3 regions of the Arthrobacter sp. TMN-50 genome follow, and region 2 is predicted to be linked to each of the others. Evidence: predicted binding sites of a transcription regulator. Region 2 holds the regulator's gene; each other region holds the start of a gene.
The links. The regulator HrcA, encoded in region 2, represses chaperone genes, less so after heat shock. The targets are predictions, from matches to a motif close to TTNGCACTCGNNNNNNNCGAGTGCNAA.
Positions count from the first base shown of each region.

Region 1: groL (chaperonin GroEL) is a predicted target of HrcA. The motif match lies at 5,485-5,511, and genes of this name have one in related genera.
Region 3: groES (co-chaperone GroES) is a predicted target of HrcA. The motif match lies at 4,009-4,035, and genes of this name have one in related genera.

Region 1 is NZ_JBTNDG010000003.1:232,545-239,997, reverse strand. Features, by position in the region: gene ACX80A_RS07400 (aldo/keto reductase family protein) at 1-426, opposite strand, end outside; gene ACX80A_RS07395 (lipid II:glycine glycyltransferase FemX) at 547-1,620, shown strand; gene ACX80A_RS07390 (threonine/serine exporter family protein) at 1,669-3,423, shown strand; gene ACX80A_RS07385 (uracil-DNA glycosylase) at 3,424-4,188, opposite strand; gene ACX80A_RS07380 (DUF3263 domain-containing protein) at 4,331-4,618, shown strand; gene ACX80A_RS07375 (LytR C-terminal domain-containing protein) at 4,671-5,324, shown strand; gene groL (chaperonin GroEL) at 5,707-7,344, shown strand.
Region 2 is NZ_JBTNDG010000015.1:14,180-21,632, reverse strand. Features, by position in the region: gene ACX80A_RS13555 (16S rRNA (uracil(1498)-N(3))-methyltransferase) at 1-702, opposite strand, end outside; gene dnaJ (molecular chaperone DnaJ) at 705-1,832, opposite strand; gene hrcA (heat-inducible transcriptional repressor HrcA) at 1,938-2,951, opposite strand; gene ACX80A_RS13540 (DUF3097 family protein) at 3,102-3,968, shown strand; gene ACX80A_RS13535 (DUF4870 domain-containing protein) at 4,055-4,486, shown strand; gene hemW (radical SAM family heme chaperone HemW) at 4,504-5,733, opposite strand; gene lepA (translation elongation factor 4) at 5,736-7,453, opposite strand, start outside.
Region 3 is NZ_JBTNDG010000001.1:369,863-377,315, forward strand. Features, by position in the region: gene guaB (IMP dehydrogenase) at 29-1,555, opposite strand; gene groL (chaperonin GroEL) at 1,835-3,442, opposite strand; gene groES (co-chaperone GroES) at 3,571-3,867, opposite strand; gene ACX80A_RS01765 (hypothetical protein) at 4,073-4,357, opposite strand; gene ACX80A_RS01770 (hypothetical protein) at 4,361-4,495, opposite strand; gene ACX80A_RS01775 (peptide chain release factor 3) at 4,644-6,302, shown strand; gene ACX80A_RS01780 (class I SAM-dependent methyltransferase) at 6,277-7,453, shown strand, end outside.

The DNA of each region.
Region 1 (7,453 bases), on a different contig from region 2:
GCGGACGACGTCAGCGAAGGCCTGCATGGTCTCTTCGAGGGGTGTCTCGTGGTCGTAACGGTGCGCCTGATAAAGGTCGACATAGTCGGTCTGGAGGCGTTCCAGCGAGCCGTTGATCGACTCCATGATGTGCTTGCGGGAAAGCCCGACGTCGTTGGGGCCCTTGGGCCCGGTGGGCCCCCACACCTTGGTGAAAATCTCCAGGGACTGGCGCCGTTCACCCTTCAACGCTTCGCCGAGCACCGTCTCGGCGGCCGTGTTCGCGTACACATCGGCCGTGTCGAAACTGGTGATGCCCACATCCAGTGCCGCGCGCACGCACTGGGTGGCGACGTCGTTCTCCACCTGCGATCCGTGGGTCAGCCAGTTGCCGTAAGTGATCTCCGAGATCTTGAATCCGCTATTTCCGAGGTATCGATAGTCCATGCTTCTGATGCTATGGCACTTGCCGACGAATGGGGAGGCTCACCGAGGTAATGCTGACGATGGCAAACAGGGCCAGCCGTTAGACTGAGGTGTCTTTGCACCACCACTGATTGAGGGATTTTGGTTAAGTTCACCGCGCGTCTAGCCACGGCCGAGGAGCGGGATAATTGGGACGCGTTGGTGACGGCAAACCCCAACGGCGGAAACATTCTCCAGTCAGCATCCTTCGCCGAAGTGAAGTCGCACCACGGCTGGACCTCCCGGTTCCTGGTCTTCGAGTGCCCCGACTACACCACGTACAACCTGGTGATCGAGAAACGGCTGCGCCTTCTGGGCGCCCTGTGGTACCTCATCAAGGGTCCCGATGTGGCGGACCCGGCTCATGTCCCAGCCATCCTCGATGCCTGCCGCGATCTGGTCCGTGCCGGGCGGCACAACGTCTTCGCAATAAAAGTGGAACCGGACATCCCCGCCGACGACGACGTCGACCGGCTGTTCCTGAATGCGGGCCTGGTCAAGACCTTTGACCTCCAACCCAACGATCACACGGCAATCCTGGACACCACCCCCGAGTCGAACCAGTTGCTGCGCAACCTCCACTCGAGGGGCCGCAACGCTGTGCGTCGAGCCATCCGGGAGGGCGTCGAAGTGCGCAGGATGGATCCGACCGACGAAAACTTCAGCACCATGTACCGGCTAATGGCTCACATTGAGGACCGGTCGGCTGCGAAGCTGCGCTCCTATGAGTACTACAGCAGGTTCTGGAAGAACTTCGCCGAAGCTGGTCAGGGACGCCTGTACTTCGTCTACGAAGACGGTGAGCCGTCGGTAGGAGCATTCGTCATCAACTACGGGCTGAAGGGCACCTACAAGGATGGCGGGTCCAAACCCAAGCGGTCCCAGTATGGTGACTCCCATCTGGTGCAGTGGCAAGCCATCACCGACCTCAAGGAGGAGTTCGGGATTGTCGAGTACGACTTCTGCGGCACCCCGCCCAGCGACCGGCTCAAAGACCCGACTCATCAGCACCATGGTCTGGGACTTTTCAAGACCAGTTTCACCAAAACTGTGACGGACTTTGTCGGGTGTTATGACCTGCCGCTCAGTGCGTGGAAGTATCGGGTGTGGAACGCCATCGGCGAACGGGTCGCCCGACAAATCTACTGGCGCCGACACCACCAGCCGTTCTACTAAAAACCTGCTCCGCTCCGCGCGGGCACACCGGATGAAGGGGTGAATCCCATGGGTGAAAAGACCGAGGCCGACGACGGACGCAACCCCAACACCAACCCCGCCCCGGTAGCCGAACAGCTGCCCGTTGTCCCGACTGTCAGGCCCCCCGCCGGAGTGGCCCCACCGGCCAAACCACCGTCCACCCGGCCGGTTCATTCGCTGCCCGGAACTCCCGGCGGCCCGGTGACCGAAGAACGTGCGGTGCCGGGTGGACGCGCAAAGGCAGCCGGCAAACCAGGCAGAGCCCCTACGGCGAAACCCAAACCGCGGGCCCGCCAGGCAAACGCAAAGCCCGACCGCAGAACCTACTCGACGCCGACCGATGCGCTGCCCACTACGCCACGCTCGGTTCGTCCCGACCGCTCAAACGCCGCAGCGCGCAAGGTACTGCGACGCCTGGTCCAGGGGGAGGCGCCGCCCACCCAGGCGATGAGCATCGTGGAACGGTTGGCGGGCAGTCCCTACGCCAACCCCACGATCCAGGCCGTCGGCCCGGACATCAACGCGCGCAGAACCCTCGATTTCGCGCTCAGCCTGGCCGAGACAATGTTTCGTTATGGCGCCGGTGCCCTCGAAGTTGAGACCAGCATCATCGCCGTCACCGCGGCGTTCGGGTTGGACAACATTGAAGTGGACATCACCAACCAATCGGTCATCCTCAACTATTCGGCTAAGGACCAGACTCCGGTCACCGTGCTGCGGGTGGTCCGTTCGTGGACCAACAACTATGCCGGCCTGCTGAAAGTGCACCAACTCGTGACCGACATCGTCGACGGCGGGATCTCCCGTATCGACGCGGCAGCCCGTCTCGACGAGATTACCCACAAACCCAAGCCCTTCCCCCGCTGGATGGTGACCGCTGCGTTCGGCATTTTCGGTGCTGCCATCGTGAGCTTCATCGGCGGTGGACCGCTCGAGTCGTTCATCAGTTTTGCCAGCTGCATCGGCGTCGATCTCCTCTCCCGACAGTTGGGAAAGTGGCGGGTCCCGGAATTCTTCTCCGTCGCAACTTCAGCGGGGATGGTCACCATCGTCGCGATGTTCTTCTGGTGGCTCGACATTGGAGTGGCACCGTCGCTGGTGGTGGTGGGCGGTATTCTGCTGCTGCTGCCGACCGGGCGTCTCGTCTCGGCGACCCAGGATGCAATCAACGGATACCCGGTCACTGCAGCTGGGAGGTACCTGTCAGCATTTCTCGTGTTCGCAGCAATCATCTCTGGAATCGCGGTCGCACTGGTGGCGGGAGCATTGGTCGGTATCCCCGAACTGCAGGTGACGACGTCGGTCGGATCCCTCTACCCGGTGCCGGTGGTCGCAGTGCTGGTCTTCATCGCCGTTGCGATGATTTGCGTAGCAGAGCAGACCGACCTGAAACTGGTGCTCCCCACTTCCCTCATCGGCGTCACGGGGTTCTTGCTGTACTCGCTGGTGGTCACGCTGGGGGTTGGCTACCGGCTGGCCCCGGCGATCGCCGCTGTCCTGATCGGCATGCTGGCAAGAATGGTGGCGCTGAGGATGGGCGCACCGCAGCTGGTAGTGGCGGTCCCAGCGGTCATGTTCCTCTATCCGGGCCTCATGGTGTTCAGATCAATGTACGGACTGAGCATCGAGACCGAGCTGGCGGGCGCCGGCAGCAACAGCCTGTTCAACGCGCTGACCATCATCCTGGCCATCGCGGGCGGCGTAGTCCTTGGCGACAATCTGGCCCGGCCGCTCACCAAGGGCATCAGCAGCAACGAACGCCGCCGGAACCGTCGGCGTTAGCTAACGCAGCTGCCAGTCCACGGCTTCAGCGCCCAGTTCAGTAAGCAGCGCGTTGGTCCGGGAAAACGGTCGGCTGCCGAAGAACCCGCGTGATGCCGAGAGCGGACTCGGATGGACTGATTCGATGACCGGGGTATTGCCGAGCAGCGGTTTGATTTGCTGGGCATCCCGCCCCCAGAGGACCGCAACGAGGGGCAGCTTCCGCGCCACAAGCGCTTCGACAGCCGCGCTGGTGACCACGTCCCAGCCCAGACGACGGTGCGAGGCTGCGTCGCCGGCCCGCACCGTCAGCACCCGGTTCAGTAGCAGCACCCCCTGCTCAGCCCACCCCGTGAGATCCCCGTGGGCGGGAACCGAGTCACCGGTATCGGCCGCGAGCTCCCGGTAAATGTTGGCCAGGCTCCTCGGGAGGGGCCGAGTGGTTTCCCCTACGGAGAACGACAGCCCGACGGCGTGTCCCGGCGTCGGGTACGGGTCCTGGCCAAGGATCAGCACCTTGACCTGATCCAACGGGTAGGTGAATGCCCGAAGAATGTGTTGCGCGGCGGGAAGGACCTCGGCGCCGCCGTCGACCTCCGCGCGCAGGCGATCGGCGAGCAGGTGCAGTTGCGGCTCCACCGGTGCGAGGGCGGCAACCCAGGACGGGTGGACGACGTCGGCCACCGGGACGGGTGCTGCGAAAGGAAACGCCGGGCTGCCTGGACCGGCGGGCGGTTTGAGGGCGGGGATTGGCTCAGGGAAGAGGGCGCTTTGATATTCCGACACCGTCCCATCCTTGTGCCCCAGCGCACCAAATGACAACCGTGTCATTCCCAATTACCATGAAGGACAGACCAGGTGGCGTGCCAGCACGCTGCATCCAGCTAAGGGGCGATCGGTAGTGACTGAGGCAGCAAGCGCTGACAGCGTGGTGCATCCGGATTCCGACTGCCCCCGCCAAGCGGGAGTTCTGGGAGATCGGGAGCAACAGATGCTGACCCTGGAACGCCAGTGGTGGAAGTACTCGGGGGCCAAGGAACAGGCCATTCGCGAACTGTTTGATCTGTCGGCCACCCATTATTACCAGATTCTCAATGCCATGATCGACACAGAGGCAGCACTGGCTCACGACCCCATGCTGGTCAAACGACTGCGTAGACTACGTACATCCCGTCAGCGCGCGCGCTCGGCCCGCCGACTCGGCGCTGACATCTGAACGCCCCCGGCTTCCTGTTTCCAGCGCCAACATCCAAGGACAACGCATCACTATGAGCCAATACCCCCGGGACGAGTTCGACAAGATCCCCGAATCCGCATCGCGGCAGGGAGTTCACCGGGAAAGGCTGGTTCCCCCACGGTCCACCGGACTGGCACTGAAGATCGTCGTGGGAGTCCTGGCGCTCGCCGTCGGACTGGCCGCCTACTACATCCTCCCGCGACTGGGCATCGGCGAGGGGACAGACCCAGCGTCCAGCCAGACCACCGGCGCACCGGCCTCTGAGACGGCGACGTCGGAGTCGTCAGATTCACCGGCGACCGACGGCGAGACCGCCGAACCCTCACCGTCCGAGCCAGGAGCCTCCGAGGAGCCAACCGAGGCTGAGCCCACGGATGCCGAGCCATCACCCAGCGAGGATCCGACGGCGATCGATCGATCCCAGGCGGTGAATGTCTACAACTCAACCGGGGTCAGTGGGTTAGCCAACTCGGCTGCCAGCCGGGTCTCGGGCGGGGGTTGGACCCTAGGCCAGATCGCTGACTGGGGTGGGGTTCCACCACAGACCTCGGTGATTTTCTACAACGATGCCTCCCAATTGGCCGCAGCGCAGGAGTTGGCTGGCATGCTAAGTATCCCCACCCTGGTAGAAACCACCGAGGTATCTCCCAACATCACCGTTGTAGTAGGACCCGGGTTCCAGTAGGCGAGCGGGCCCGTGCCGGTGCCTCCGTCGGACGCCCCCCAGGTCCGGCTCCGGGGTTGGAAAGCCACGGGGCTTTCCGCTGACCGCGAATGGTTCTGTACCCATCAGGACTGGCATCGGTGGTGCACGGCGTAACGCGTGCCCAGTGGAAAGGCTGGTACTTGCACTCAGCCAGTCAGAGTGCTAATTATTGAGTTAGCACTCTAAGCCGCTGACTGCTAATTGTCGGTGGGGTTGGATGTGACACGCACACCACTGTGGTGAGGTTCTCGGCAGGACGTAAAGAGATCGTCCTCCTGCTAGCCGTCCGTCGCGGGCACCGCAGCCGGTGGGCACAAGTTTGCTGATGAGCAGTACTGTCCCCGAAAGGACCTAAGCCACTATGGCCAAGATCATTTCTTTTGATGAAGAGGCACGCCGCGGCCTTGAGCGTGGACTTAATATCCTCGCCGACGCCGTCAAGGTAACGCTGGGCCCACGTGGCCGCAACGTAGTCCTGGAAAAGAAGTGGGGCGCCCCCACGATCACCAACGATGGCGTATCCATCGCCAAGGAGATCGAACTGGACGACCCGTTCGAAAAGATCGGCGCAGAGCTGGTTAAGGAAGTCGCCAAGAAGACTGACGACGTCGCCGGCGACGGTACCACCACCGCCACCGTCCTCGCACAGGCCCTGGTCAAGGAAGGCCTGCGGAACGTTGCCGCTGGCGCCGACCCGCTGAGCCTGAAGCGCGGCATCGAGAAGGCTGTGGAAGCAGTCACTCGTGAGCTGCTTGCTTCTGCCAAGGAAATCGAAACCAAGGAAGAGATCGCTGCTACGGCATCCATCTCCGCCGGCGACAACGAAATTGGCGCCCTGATTGCCGAAGCACTCGACAAGGTTGGCAAAGAAGGCGTCATCACCGTCGAGGAATCCAACACCTTCGGCCTTGAGCTTGAGCTCACCGAGGGCATGCGGTTCGACAAGGGTTACATCTCCGGGTACTTCGTCACCGACGCTGAGCGTCAGGAGACCGTACTGGAAGACCCGTACATCCTGATCGTCAACTCCAAGATCTCCAACGTTAAGGACCTCGTTGCGGTTCTCGAAAAGATCATGCAGTCCGGCAAGCCACTGCTGATCATCGCCGAGGACATCGAGGGTGAAGCGTTGGCTACCCTGGTTGTCAACAAGATCCGGGGCACGTTCAAGTCGGTAGCTGTCAAGGCTCCAGGCTTCGGCGACCGCCGCAAGGCCCAGCTGGCCGACATCGCCATCCTCACCGGTGGCCAGGTTATCGCCGAGGAAGTGGGTCTCAAGCTTGAGAACGCCACGCTTGACCTCCTGGGCAGCGCACGCAAGGTTGTTGTTACCAAGGACGAGACCACCATCGTCGAAGGTGCGGGCAACGCGGAAGAGATCGCCGGACGCGTCAGCCAGATCCGCGCCGAGATCGAGAACTCGGACTCTGACTACGACCGCGAGAAGCTGCAGGAACGCCTGGCCAAGCTGGCCGGTGGCGTTGCGGTCATCAAGGCCGGAGCCGCAACCGAGGTTGAGCTCAAGGAGCGCAAGCACCGCATCGAAGATGCAGTCCGCAATGCCAAGGCAGCAGTCGAAGAGGGAATCGTCGCCGGTGGCGGCGTTGCCCTCATCCAGGCTGGCGCCAAGGCCTTCGCGTCACTGCAGCTCGAAGGCGACGAGGCAACCGGCGCAAACATTGTTCGCGTTGCCATCGACGCCCCGCTGAAGCAGATTGCCTTCAATGCCGGTCTCGAGCCAGGCGTGGTTGTCGACAAGGTCCGCGGCCTGCCTGCAGGTCACGGCCTGAACGCAGCCACCGGGGTCTACGAAGACCTGCTGGCTGCCGGAGTGAACGACCCCGTAAAGGTGACCCGCTCTGCACTGCAGAACGCGGCCTCCATTGCTGGTCTGTTCCTCACCACCGAAGCCGTAGTAGCTGACAAGCCTGAAAAGGCTGCAGCCGGCGGCGGCGGCGGAGACGACATGGGCGGCATGGGCGGCATGGGCGGCTTCTAGTCCCCACCCCCGAGGTCAAACACCTCACCCCACGCTGTACAGGAAGGACGGTATCCCTCGCGGGGTGCCGTCCTTCCGGCCTTCCCGAGCAGTTAGGCACCACATCCGT
Region 2 (7,453 bases):
GGTGGACGAGCGGAGCACGTGGCTGCCCAGTCTGACCGGGTGCGCCCCCTGGCCCGTGAAGAGGTCCAACTCCTGCCCGCTGATACCGCCCTCGGGTCCCACCACCACCGCAATAGTGCTGGGCAGACCCGCCGATAGTGCTGGCAGGAGCGACCCGATCCCCGCGGCTGCGTCCTCGTGGAGAATCAGGGCCAGATCCACTCCAGCCAACCAGCGGGCAAGGGATCCACTATCGAGCAGCGGGTGGACGTCGGGCAGCCACGCGCGCCGGGACTGCTTGGCAGCGCCCCACACAGTGGTTTCCCACTTCCGCTGCCCCTTGATCGCCTTTTCAGCACGCCACCGCACTATGCTGCGGTCCGCCTGCCACGGGATTACCGCATCCACGCCCAGCTCGGTGGCCGCCTCCACCGCCAGCTCATCGCGGTCCCCTTTCGCCAGGGCCTGAACGAGGACCAATCGGCAGGTGGAGACCGGTTCGTCGGTCACCGACATGACGTCGAGCGTGACGTCCTGCCCGGTGCTTTTCACCGTCCCAACGATCCTGCGCCCACGACCGTCGGCGACGTCAATGGTCTCGCCGGCCGCTACCCGTTTGACTGTGGCGGCGTGGCGCGCCTCGGGGCCGGTGAGGATGAAGTCCGCGCCGGGACGCGCCGCGGCGACGGCGGCAGGGTCACCGAAATAGAGTGCGTTGCTCACGCCTAGAGGTTACCCAACCGTTCCCGCAGTTTTGCGAAGACGCCTGAACCGTTGCTGGCCAGTTGGCCCTCAACGAATTCTTCGCCGCGGAGCTCGGCGAGGCGGCGCAACAGTTCTTCCTGCGCCTGGTCAACGTTCCGTGGTGTTTCGACATTGAGGTGGACTTTGAGGTCGCCGCGGCCGTAGCCGCGCAGGTGGGTAACGCCCAGGCCCCGGAGAGTGACTATCTCACCCGATTGGGTGCCCGCTTTGATCCCGAGTTCCTGGTCGCCGTCAAACGAGGCGAGGTTCAGGGTGGTTCCAAGCGCGGCGGCGGTCATGGGCACGCTGAGGGTGACGTGGAGGTCGTCGCCTTCGCGCAGGAAGGAGGGGTCCGGGTTGACCCGGATCTCCACGTACAAGTCACCCTGAGGTCCGCCAGCCAGGCCAGCCTCACCCTGGCCGCCCAACTGAATCCGGGTGCCGGTCGAAACACCGGCCGGCACCTTGATGGTGAGGCTGCGGCGGCTGCGCACGCGGCCGTCGCCGTTACATTCGTTGCAGGGGTTCGGGATGACAGTGCCGAAGCCCTGGCAGGTGCCGCAGGCTGCACTGGTCATGACCTGACCGAGGATCGACCGGACGGCGCGCTGCACCTGGCCCGAGCCACCGCAGATGTCGCAGGTCCGGGGTGAGGTGCCCGCCTGGCAGCAGGACCCGTCGCAGGTGGGGCAGACGGCCGCCGTGTCGACGTCGATCTTCTTGTTGATCCCGAAGACGGCATCGACCAGGTCGATTCTGACAGCGATGAGCGCGTCCTGGCCGCGGCGCGTTCGCGACGGCGGGCCGCTTGGACCGCCCCCGCCGAAGAACGTTTCGAAGATGTCCTGAAAAGCAAAGCCGGGGCCAGCGTGTCCGCCGCCGAAACCGTTGTCTGTCCCGTTCTCGTTGCCGGTCGTGTCATACACGCGGCGTTTTTGAGGGTCCGAGAGCACCTCGTAGGCTCGGGTAACCAGCTTGAACCCTTCGGATGCATCCGGCCCCGAGTTGACGTCCGGGTGCAGCTTTCGCGCAAGCTTACGGTACGCCTTCTTGATCTCCTCGCCGCTGGCATCGCGGTTCACACCGAGGACTTCATAGTGATTACTCACTCCTGCACTTCACTTCCTATGTCACTGGCCGGGTAGGGGGTTCGTGTCCTACCCGGTATGGTTCGACTGCTACTGGAACACGTTCATTGCTGCCGTTGCTGCGGCTTAGTCCGTCAGGATTCTCGACAGGTAGCGGGCTACTGCGCGTACCGCCGCCATCGAGGTGGGGTAATCCATCCGGGTCGGCCCTAGGACTCCCACCTTGGCCAACGAATCGGGGCCGTACCCGGTGGCAACCACCGAGGCTTCGGCAAGTCCGCCATGCGGGTTCTCCCGACCAATCCGCACCGAGACGCCAAAGGCGTCGTGCTTCATTTCGGAGAGCAGGCGTAGCATCACCACCTGCTCCTCCAGGGCTTCCAGCACAGGTCCGATACTCAACGGAAAGTCTACTGTGGATCGTGCCAGATTGGCTGTGCCAGCCATCACAATCCTGTCATCGCGGTTAATACCAGCGAGTTGTTCAAGTGTTCGAGCGAGCACAGTCCCTGCCCTGCGTTGCTGAAACGGCAGGGTAGCGACGGCGAGCGCCAGTTCCTGCGGGAGGAACGTGAGCTTGGTGCCAGCCACTGAGCCGAGGAAATGCTGCCGAAGTTCGGCGAGGCTGCTCTCCGGCACGGCTTCAGGGAGCGGTACCACTCGCTGTTGGACCGTTCCGTTGGTGGCGATCAGCACCACCAGCACCTGGTTTGGAGCCAACAGCACGAACTCAAGGTGACGAACCGCGGCGCTGCCGAGGTGGGGGTATTGCACGACCGCCACCTGGTTGGTCAGGTGCGAGAGGAGCCGGACGGTGCGGTCCATGACGTCGTCGAGGTCCTCAGCGCCCTCCAAGAGGGTCTGGATGGCTCGCTTCTCAGGCGCCGACAGCGGCTTGACCTCGGAAATCTGGTCGACGAATAGCCGGTAGCCCTTATCGGTCGGGATGCGGCCCGAACTGGTGTGGGGGGCCGTGATCAGGCCCTCTTCCTCAAGGACCGCCATATCGTTGCGGATGGTGGCCGATGAGACTCCCAACTGGTGGCGCTCCACCAGGGCCTTCGACCCCACCGGCTCCCGGGAATGCACATAGTCCTCGACGATGGCACGCAACACCTCAAGTCGGCGTGGTTCGCTCACATTTCACCTCCGCACACGGTTCCCTGACACTTCCAGCAGACTTGGCACTCGACACGCCCAAGTGCCAAGTCTAGTACGTTCCAACGGATTGTTAGCATTGAAAACCCCTGGCCGGACCGTCCAGCGGCGAGCTGGAAGCGAGCAACAATTTTGTCAACATACGAATGGGGCGCCCAGGACATCTCCGCCCCCAGGCAGGTTGCCCTCCCGAAGGTTCCTGCCAGCACCGGGTTGGTGCTGGAAGACGTGCAGAGCGGCTACGTGGGCGCTGTGGTTCGGGTCGAAAAGTCCGGGGGCATGCAGGTGATGGTGCTGGAGGACCGACGGGGAAGACTCAAGACCTTCCCTTTGGGGTTTGGCTTCCACATCGATGGGAGCCCTGTCGAGGTGGTGGCTCCCACCGGCCCGCCGGCAGCACCGACCAGGCGGCTGACGGCGTCAGGTTCGGTGAGGGTAGACGGCGCGCGGGCGAGGACCGCCCGCGCCAGCAGGATCTGGGTGGAGGGCCAGCACGACGCCGAGCTGGTCGAGAAGGTGTGGGGCGACGACCTACGGCTCGAAGGGATTGTCGTCGAACCGCTCCACGGCGTCGACGATCTCGCCGGAATGATCCGTGCCTTCGGCCCGGGCCCGGACCGGCGACTCGGTATTCTGGTTGATCACCTGGTGTCGGGGTCGAAGGAACAACGCATTGCGCAGGAGGCGATGAGGGTTCCGGGCGCGACGTCGAACGTCCTGGTGGTTGGGCATCCTTATGTTGACGTGTGGCAGGCAATCAAGCCGGCCGCCGTGGGGCTCTCCGCGTGGCCGGTAGTCCCCCGCGGGCAGGACTGGAAGACGGGCATCCTTGCAGGCATGGGCTGGCCACACGCGGACAAGGCGGCTGTTGCGCACGGCTGGAAGCGTCTGTTGGGTTGCGTCACCAGCTACGCGGACCTTGAACCGTCCCTTCTAGGCAAGGTTGAGGAGGTTATCGATTTCCTGACCAATCCTGGGAATTCCGGCGAGGGCAACTGATCCGCGATACGCGTTTCCCGGTCAAAGACGTATTCTAGAGGGGACGGCACCTGCCCAGGTGCCCCCATGCAATAGAGGATATTCAGGTGTCTAACCCCGCTGACCAGCACAAACAGCACGGATCCAGGGACGGCCACGCCCAGTCCCCATCCGCTTTTGAGGGTGCCCCGGCGAATGCCCTGCCGTTGACGGCGTCCGAGGACAGGCAGTGGGCAACCCTTTCGCACTTCGGTGGAATCCTCGGGTTCATCCCTTCCCTGATCATCCTGCTGATCTTCAAGGACCGCGGCCCCTTTACGGCCCAGGAATCACGGGAAGCGTTCAACTTCACCTTTCCACCCACGTTGCTGGCGTTTACTGCGTGGCTACTGTCGCTGCTGCCGACTATCGGCGGGCTATTCGCCGTCGTCAATGCGCTGATCTGGGTGGCTATTGCCGCGTCCTCGGTGATTGCCGGGATTCAGGTCAACCGCGGCCGCCCGTACCAGTATGCCTTCAATCTGCGTCTGTTCAAGTAGCCCCTCCCCCAGCTCCTTTAATCAGGTAGCAACCGGCGGACTACCGCATCGGCGAGCAACCTGCCGCTGCCGGTAAGAGTGATGGTTCCTGCAAAGGCGTCAGCCGGAACAATGAGTTCATCAGCAATCAGGCCGGCGACGGCGAGCCGCCCAGCGGGGCGCAGGCTACTGGTCGGCAGCCCTTCGCGAAGCCTGGCACGGAGCATGACATCCTCCACATAGCGAGTGTCGTCGTCGAGAATTTCCCGGCCAGCGGCCGGCGAGACGCCCGAGGCGAGGCGCTGCGCGTAGGCCGTTGGGTGCTTCACGTTCCACCACCGCACACCGCCCACGTGGGAGTGGGCGCCGGGGCCGGCACCCCACCAGTCGTCGCCGCGCCAATAGGCGAGGTTATGTTGGCAGGCGTCATCGGGGGTGCGAGCCCAGTTGCTGACCTCGTACCAGCCCAGCCCGGCGGATTCCATCGACTGCTCCGCCAGCACGTACTTCTCGGCGTGATCGTCGTCGTCGATGTCGGGCACCTCGCCGCGCCGGATCCGCGCGGCCAGCCTGGTGCCATCCTCAATAATCAGCGCATAGGCGGATACGTGGTCCGGCCGGTAGGACAGGGCCGCGTCGAGTGAGTGCTGCCAATCGCCCGCGGACTCCCCCGGAGTGCCATAGATCAGGTCGAGGCTGACGCGCAGGCCAGCGTCACGGGCCCACTGCACTGCCAGCGGAACCCGCTCAGGCGCATGGGTGCGGTCCAGAACCTGCAGCACGTGGGGCACCGCCGACTGCATGCCGAACGACACCCTGGTGAATCCCGACCTGGCCAGAACTTCGAGGGACTCGGGCGTCACCGAATCCGGGTTGGCTTCGGTGGTAACCTCCGCGCCATGAGCGAGACCCCAATGCCCGACTGCCGTGCGCAGCACAGCGGCGAGGTCATCGGCTGGGAGGAGCGTGGGAGTACCACCCCCGAAGAAGACCGTGGACAGCGGTCGCGGGGAGGCCCCCGTGGCGGTGAGAACGCCGGCAGCCAGGTCCAGTTCGGCACTGACGGTTGCGGCGTACCGGTCCTGGGACGCTCCGCCGCCCAGCTCGGTGGCCGTGTAGGTGTTGAAATCGCAGTAGCCGCAGCGTACAGCGCAAAAGGGGATGTGAACGTAGAGCCCCAGTTTGCGGTGGGCGCTGCCAGCGGCGGCCTGCTCCGGGAGCAGACCGTTCTCCGGCGCAGGCAGGCCGAGAGGCAGGGTACTCGGCATTGCTATTTCTTGACCTTGTCCTTGGACTCGTCGGTGGTCAAGGCGGCGATGAAGGCTTCCTGGGGAACCTCGACGCGTCCCACCATCTTCATCCGCTTCTTGCCTTCCTTCTGCTTCTCCAGCAGTTTGCGCTTCCGGGTGATATCGCCGCCGTAGCACTTGGCGAGCACGTCCTTACGGATCGCTCTGATACTTTCCCTGGCGATGATTCGTGAGCCGATCGCTGCCTGGATGGGCACCTCGAACTGCTGGCGCGGGATGAGTTCGCGGAGTTTCCCGGTCATCATCACGCCATAGGCGTAGGCCTTGTCACGGTGGGTGATGGCGGAGAACGCGTCGACTTGCTCCCCCTGCAGCATGATGTCGACCTTGACCAGATCGGCGACCTGGTCGCCGTCGGCCTTCCAGTCCAGGGAGCCGTAACCCCGGGTCCGGGACTTGAGGATGTCAAAGAAGTCGAAGACGATTTCGGCGAGCGGCAGGCGGTAGCGGATTTCCACCCGGTCCTCGGAGAGATAGTCCATCCCGCCCATGACGCCGCGCCGACTCTGGCACAGCTCCATGATGGCTCCGACGAACTCGGTGGGGGCGAGAATCGTTGCGGCGACCATCGGCTCGCGGACCTCGGCGATCTTGCCCGTGGGGTATTCGCTGGGGTTGGTGACGTGGATCAGCTTTTTGTCCTCAAGCGTCACCTGGTACTCGACGTTGGGGGCGGTGGAGATCAGATTCAGGTTGTGCTCACGCTCGAGCCGCTCACGGGTGATCTCCAGGTGCAGGAGGCCGAGAAAACCGACCCGAAACCCGAAGCCGAGGGCCGCGGAGGTCTCCGGCTCGTAAACGAGCGCAGCATCGTTGAGCATCAGTTTCTCCAGCGCATCCCGGAGCACCGGGTAATCGGTGCCATCCAGCGGGTACAGACCGGAGAAGACCATCGGTTTGGCATCGGCGTACCCGGGGAGGGATGCCTGCGCGGGCTTGGCCAGGTTGGTGACCGTGTCACCGACCTTGGAGAGCCGGACATCCTTCACCCCGGTGATGAGGTAGCCCACCTCGCCAACGCCGAGTCCCCTGGACGGAGTGGGCTCCGGGGAGCTGACCCCAATCTCCAGGAGTTCGTGGCTGGCGCGGGTGGACATCATCTGGATCCGCTCACGGGGGTGCAGCATGCCGTCGACCACCCGCACATAGGTAACCACGCCACGGTAGGTGTCATACACGGAGTCGAAGATCATGGCCCGCGCGGGAGCGTCGGGGTCGCCGACGGGAGGGGGAAGATCCCTGACAATCTTGTCCAGGAGTGCCTCGACGCCCATACCGGTCTTCCCGGAGACCCGGAGGACGTCGTCGGGATCGCCCCCAATCAGGTTAGCCAGCTCCGCGGCGTATTTCTCGGGCTGGGCGGCGGGGAGGTCGATCTTGTTCAGGACCGGAATGATGGTGAGGTTGTTTTCCATCGCCAGGTAGAGGTTGGCCAGGGTCTGGGCCTCAATCCCCTGGGCGGCATCGACCAGCAGGATCGCTCCTTCGCAGGCCGCTAGGGACCGCGAGACCTCGTAGGTGAAGTCAACGTGGCCCGGGGTGTCGATCATGTTCAGTGCGTGGCTCACGCCATCGAGCTCCCACGGCAACCGGACCGCCTGGGACTTGATGGTGATACCGCGTTCGCGCTCAATGTCCATGCGGTCCAGGTACTGGGCCTTCATGTCACGCTGCTCGA
Region 3 (7,453 bases), on a different contig from region 2:
CGCCGGTCATGACGCCTGGGCCCAGGCGTTACTTGGTGCCGTAGTTGGGGGCCTCGACGGTCATCTGGATGTCGTGTGGGTGAGATTCCTTCAGCCCAGCCGAAGTGATGCGCACAAACTTGCCCTTCGCCTTCAACTCCCCGATGGTACGTGCACCGGTATAGAACATGGTCTGGCGTAACCCACCCACCAACTGGTAGGCCACCGACGCCAGCGGACCGCGGTAGGCAACCCGCCCCTCGACGCCCTCGGGGATCAGCTTGTCATCGCCCGTGACGTCCGCCTGGAAATAACGGTCCTTGGAGTAGGAGGTGTTTTTGCCGCGGGTCTGCATCGCACCCAAGGATCCCATGCCGCGGTACGTTTTGTACTGTTTGCCGTTGACGAAAATCAATTCGCCGGGGGCTTCTGCGGAGCCAGCCAGCAGGGAACCCAGCATCACGGTATCGGCTCCGGCGACGAGCGCTTTGCCGATGTCGCCCGAGTACTGGAGGCCGCCGTCGGCGATCACTGGCACACCGGCAGGGATTGCTGCCTTGGCCGACTCGTAGATAGCGGTGACCTGGGGCACTCCGACACCAGCAACGACCCGGGTGGTGCAGATCGAGCCTGGACCGACACCCACCTTGATGCCATCCGCGCCAGCATCGATTAGCGCCTGCGCGCCGTCCCGGGTGGCTGCCTGGCCACCGATGATGTCGACGTGGGCGAGGGACCGTTCGGCTTTGAGCCGGGCTACCATCTCAAGGACGCCGGTGCTGTGACCGTTGGCGGTGTCGACGAAGAGCGCGTCAACACCAGCGTCGACCAAAGCCATGGCGCGCTCCCAGCCGTCGCCGAAGAAACCGATCGCCGCGCCGACCCGGAGCCGGCCCTCATCGTCCTTGGTGGAGAGCGGGTACTGTTCGGCTTTTGTAAAGTCCTTAACCGTTATCAGTCCGCGGAGAACGCCGTCGGTGTCTACTAGCGGGAGTTTCTCGATCTTGTTTTTGGCCAGCAGACCGATCGCATCTTCCCCGCTGATCCCGACCTGCCCGGTCACGAGCGGCATGGGTGTCATGACGGCGCGGACCAGGCGGTGGGGCCATTCGTGTTCGGAGACGAACCGGGTGTCGCGGTTCGTGACGATCCCCAGCAGCCGGCCGTCGTCGTCGACCACCGGCAGACCGGAGACCCGGTAGTGTCCACACAGCTCGTCGAGTTCGGCCAGGGTGGCGTCGGGGCCAATGGTGACGGGGTGGGCAATCATGCCGGATTCGCTGCGCTTGACCCGGTCCACCTGCTCGGCCTGATCCTGGATGGAGAGGTTCCGGTGAATGACGCCGAGACCACCCTGACGGGCCATGGCAACGGCCATCCTCGCTTCGGTGACGGTGTCCATGGCCGAGGACAACAAAGGAGTCTTGACGGTGATGCGCTTGGAGACGCGCGAGCTGGTGTCGGCTTCCGACGGAATCACGTCGGTGAGGCCGGGCAGGAGCAGGACGTCGTCGTATGTCAGCCCAACGAATCCGAAGGGGTCGTGGGTTTCGTCACGCTGGGACGGGTGGCTCACTGCGTCGCCTCTTTCTCAGATGGTCTTTCGGTAGCAGCTGGCCGAGGGATGGTCGGACTGCCAGACTCTAATCCTAAAACGATTGCAGGGTGCACCCTATTCCGGGAGCGTGCAGTTGGACACAACTGTAGTCACGACGAAAATCCCGAGTAAAAGATGGTCCGCAAAAGCTCTCATTGGTTGTGGGGCCTCCGGGGCTCGCTGACCACTCATGACAGCACCCCCGGTCCACAGACCGGGGGTGCTGTCATGCCGAGCGGCACTAGTACCTCTGGAGGATTAGTGGCTGTGACCCTCGTCGTCGTCGGTCTCAGGCTTCTCGACCACGAGTGTTTCGGTGGTGAGAATCAGGGCCGCGATGGATGCCGCGTTCCGCAGCGCGGAGCGAGTGACCTTTACGGGGTCGATGATCCCGGCGTCAACCAGGTTCTCGTACTCGCCGGTGAGAGCGTTGAAGCCGTGTCCTGGCTCCAGCTCCTCCACCCGGTGCACCACAACGTAGCCTTCGTGTCCAGCATTTTCGGCGATCCAGCGCAGCGGCTGAGCCAGTGCACGGCGGACCAGGTTGATGGCAGTTGCGGCGTCGCCTTCAAGGGCGAGTACCGACGCATCGGTATCTAGTGCCTTCGAGGCGTGGATCAGCGCGGCGCCGCCGCCAGCGACGATGCCCTCGTCGAGTGCGGCACGTGTCGCTGACACGGCATCCTCGATGCGGTGCTTCTTTTCCTTGAGCTCAACCTCGGTGGCTGCGCCAACCTTGATGACTCCGATGCCTCCGGCCAGCTTGGCCAGGCGTTCCTGAAGCTTCTCACGGTCCCAATCGGAATCGGTGCGCTCAACTTCCGCACGGATCTGGGCGACGCGGTCTGCAACATCGGACTCGCTACCGATGCCGTCGACAATGGTGGTGGTGTCCTTGGTGACGGTGATCCGGCGTGCCGAACCCAGCACTTCGAGACCCACCTGGTCTAGCTTGAGGCCGAGGTCAGGCGAAACCACCTGAGCGCCGGTCAGCGTGGCGATGTCCTGGAGCATGGCCTTGCGGCGATCACCGAAGCCCGGCGCCTTGACCGCAACGACGTTCAGCGTGCCGCGGATCTTGTTCACCACGAGGGTGGACAGCGCTTCGCCGTCGATATCCTCAGCGATGATGAACAGCGGCTTGCCCGCCTGCAGCGCCTTCTCCAGCAGCGGGAGGAATTCCTGCAGCGAGGAAATCTTGCCGGAGTTGATCAGGATGAGTGCATCTTCGAGCACTGCTTCCTGACGCTCGGCGTCGGTGATGAAGTAGGGGCTGAGGAAGCCCTTGTCGAACTGCATGCCCTCGGTGAGGACCAGTTCGGTCTGCGTGCTTGAGGACTCTTCGATGGTGATGACGCCATCCTTGCCGACCTTCTCGAAGGCTTCAGCGATCAGCTCGCCGACCTCGGAGCTCTGAGCTGAGATGGAGGCGACGCTGGCGGTCTGCTGACCGACAACTTCGCGGGCGTTCTCGAGCAGGCGGGCGGCTACGGCCTCAATGGAGACCTCGATGCCGCGCTTGAGCTGCGAGGGGGCAGCGCCGGCCGCAACGTTGCGCAGGCCTTCGGCGACCAGTGCCTGTGCAAGCACTGTGGCGGTGGTGGTTCCGTCGCCAGCAATGTCGTTGGTCTTGGTGGCCACTTCCTTGGCGAACTGTGCGCCAAGGTTCTCGAACGGGTCGTCCAATTCGATCTCGCGGGCGATGGTCACGCCGTCGTTGGTGATCGTGGGGGCGCCCCACTTCTTGTCGAGCACGACGTTGCGGCCGCGGGGGCCGAGCGTCACCTTGACGGTGTCAGCTAGCTTGTTGACTCCCGCTTCCAGTGCGCGGCGTGCAGCGTCATCAAACTTCAACTGCTTTGCCATGATGTGTTTCCTCTTCCATTGTGCAAATTCTGCATGTGCAATACCTGGTACTGCTGGTGGTCTTGGTGCGTCTTCACGCACCGACGAGAGAACCCCGGCCTGTGTGGCCGGGGTTCTCTCGGGACGAACTACTTAACGACGATCGCCAGAACGTCGCGGGCCGAAAGTACAAGGTACTCCTGGCCTGCGTGCTTGACTTCGGTTCCGCCGTACTTGGAGTAGATGACAATGTCGCCTTCGGCTACATCGACAGGAACGCGGTTTCCGTTATCGTCAACGCGGCCTGGGCCTACTGCAACAACTTCGCCCTCCTGGGGCTTTTCCTTGGCAGTATCCGGGATAACCAGACCCGAAGCAGTGGTCTGCTCGGCTTCCAGTGGGCGGACAACAATACGATCCTCAAGAGGCTTAATAGAGACCGACACGCGGACCTCTCCTTCGCTTGGGTGACAAATGGAATTAAGGCCTTCGGCTGGCGCTGACCGTCGTCGCGGTGCCGGCTCACGCTTCCCTGAAGGAGTTAGCAACCTCATGGTGAGAGTGCCAAGTCTGACTTTATGCATTGGTTAGCACTCGGTCAAGGTGAGTGCCAGATTGCGCTCGCAGCGCAGCGTGCTTCTGCGGTGTTGCCTAGGGGTTCACGTCGCGGATGATCGCAGCCCGGCCCAGCCCTGCGGCCATCCCGACGACGACGGCGAGGATCGCAGACAGGGCAACGCCCGTCCCGGGAAGTATCAGGGCCGTCGTTGCAGCGGCCAGGCCCGCGAAGACCAGCGGCGCCGCAATAAAAGCCGCCACGAGGAGGCTGACCACCATGGTGAAACCCCAGATCGTCACAGCCCCTGAGTTCGGGCCGGTGATTTCGCTGACCGTACTGAAGATCAGGGTGGAGAGCCCCCAGGCACCGAAGGTCACCAGCTAGCCCCTCAGGAAGGCATGCGGGCCGAGGACCACCCGCGGGCCGGCGAGTCCCGGCTTCTCCCCGTATCGGCGCAGCAGGATGGCGTCGTTGTCGGGGCGCTCGTACCGGTGCTGGCCATCCCCACTGTCCATGGTTGAACATTAGTCCTTCCGTCCTGCCCATCGGGGAGGGTGTTTCGGTGGGCAGGCACGTTCATGCCCGCCGAAAGCCACCTCCCGGTGAGCAGCCGCGCTTCGACGCGGTTACATTCCGCCCCGTAGACTGGGGAGCTGGCCTTCAATGGCCCTCCCATCATCTTTCGAAAGCAGTTTCGTGACCCAGCAGGTACAGGCCTCAGCCCGGAGCCACAGCGGCATCGCCCAGGAGGCTTCCCGCCGTCGGACGTTCGCCGTCATTTCGCACCCCGACGCCGGCAAGTCGACGCTGACCGAAGCCCTCGCCCTGCACGCCAGGGTGATTGGCACGGCCGGTGCCACCAACGGCAAGGAAAACCGCAGGGAAACGGTCTCCGACTGGATGCAGATGGAGAAAGACCGCGGCATTTCCATCAGCTCCACGGCGCTGCAGTTCTCCTACCGCGACACTGTCATCAACCTGCTGGACACTCCTGGCCACTCGGACTTCTCCGAGGACACCTACCGCGTGCTCGCCGCCGTGGATTGCGCTGTCATGCTGATCGATGCTGCCAAGGGTCTCGAGACGCAGACCATGAAACTCTTCGAGGTTTGTCGGCAACGCAACATCCCGATCATCACCGTCATCAATAAGTGGGACCGGCCCGGCCTGGATACCCTCGCACTGATGGATGAGATCACCGAACGCACCGGGTTGATTCCCATGCCCCTGACCTGGGCGGTCGGTATTGCCGGGGACTTCCGCGGCGTCTGGGACCTGCAGCGTGATGAATTTGTCCGGTTCACCCGCAAGAATGCTGGCGCCTCCCTCGCCATCGAGGAGCACCTCACGTCCGCCGAGGCACTGGCCCAGGAGGGCGACGCCTGGACCGACGCGCTGGATGAAGCCTCACTGGTGATCGAATCGAACCAGCCGTTCGACAAGGAAAGTTTCCACGCCGGCACCGGCACCCCCGTCCTGTTTTCGTCGGCTGTCCTGAATTTTGGGGTCCAGCACATTCTTGACACCCTGGTCGATCTGGCACCCGCGGCCGGGCCGCGCAAGGACATCAACGGCGACGCCCGCCCGGTGGACGCACCATTCTCCGGCTTCGTCTTCAAGGTGCAGGCCGGCATGAACCGTGCCCACCGCGACCATGTGGCGTTCATCAGGGTGTGCTCGGGCGTCTTCGAGCGCGGCATGGTAGTCACCCACGCCAACTCGGGCAAGACCTTCGCCACCAAGTACGCCCAGCAGTTATTCGGCCGCGAACGGGAGGTAATCGACGAAGCCTGGCCTGGCGACGTTGTCGGGCTGGTCAACGCGTCGGCCCTGCGCATGGGTGACAGCCTCTATGTTGAGGAGCCGGTGGAGTATCCCCCGATCCCGCTCTTCAGCCCCGAGCATTTCCGGGTGGCCCGGTCCAAGGACCCCAGCCGGTTCAAGCAATTTCGGCGTGGGATCGAGCAGCTTGGCCATGAGGGCATCATCCAGGTGCTGCGCTCGGACCTCCGCGGCGATCAGGCCCCGGTGCTGGCGGCCGTGGGCCCCATGCAGTTCGAAGTGGTGGCGGACCGGATGGAGCACGACTTCAGCGCCCCCATGCGGATGGAGCCTCTGCAGTACTCGCTGGCACGCCTCACCACCCACGATGCGCTAGCAGCGCTAAGCGCGATCCGCGGCACCGAGGTGTTGATCCGGTCCGACGGCGAGTACCTCGCCCTGTTCAACGACATCTGGGCGCTCCGCCGGGTGGAGAAGAACTCACCGGAGATTACCCTGAGCACCATCGGCACTGATGCCGGGGATTCCCGGGGCTACTGAGATGGCCGACGGCGCCGCCTCCGCTGCCCCGGACTTGATCGCACCGCTGTTGACGCCTGCCGGTTGGGAGCTGCTCAATTCGCTTGAGCCCTACGACGAGGCCGACTCCCTCCGGCTGGGCACGGCTCTACGGCGGGCCGGTCATGATCCGTCGATCATCTCGGCCGCCCTCACCCAGTCCCGACTCCGGGCCAAGGCTGAAACGAAATTTGGGCCGTTCGCTGCCCGCATGCTGTTCACCACCGCTGGCCTGGAGCAGGCCACCCGCCTGGGGGTGGCAGCCCGTCACGCCGAGCGGTATGTCACTGCGGGCCTGACGCGGGTCGCCGATCTGGGCTGCGGGATCGGCGCCGACGCGATTGCTCTGGCGAGCCTGGACCGGGAGGTGACCGCTGTGGAGATTGACGAAACCACCGCGGCGGCCGCGACAATAAATCTTATGCCCTGGCCCAATGCAACGGTGGTGGGCGGCGATGCTGAGTCATTCGACCTCACCGACTACGACGGCGTGTGGCTGGACCCGGCCCGCCGGACCACCTCGACCTCGGGCACCACGAGACTCTTCGACCCCGAGGCATTCTCTCCTCCCCTGTCATTCGTCGAGAGGCTCGCCGACAGCGGCACCCCGGTCGGCGTGAAGCTAGGCCCGGGGATCCCGCACGGCGCCGTGCCGGCTGGCTGCGAGGCGCAGTGGGTTTCGGTGGACGGCGACGTCACCGAGGTGACCCTCTGGTTCAATTCCCTCAAACGGCCCGACGTGCGCCGTTCAGCGCTCGTCATCAGCTCACACGGGGCCGCCGAACTCACCAGTGCAGCAGATTTCGACGACGAAGCCCGCCCCCCGGTCGGTGCTCCGGAGGGGTACCTGTATGAACCGGACGGCGCGGTGATCCGCGCGGGTCTGGTGGCCGACGCCGCGCGCCAATTAGGCGGCCATCTACTGGACCCGCGGATTGCCTACATTTGCGCGCCGAACCTACAGGACACGCCGTTTGCCCGCGCTTACCAGGTGATCGATGTAATGCCGTTCAACGTAAAGGCCCTTAAAATCTGGGTGCGGGAGAACGGGATCGGCGTGCTCGACATCAAGAAGCGCGGGACCTCGGTCACGCCGGAGGAACTGCGCCGACAGCTGCTGGCGGGGTCGGGCA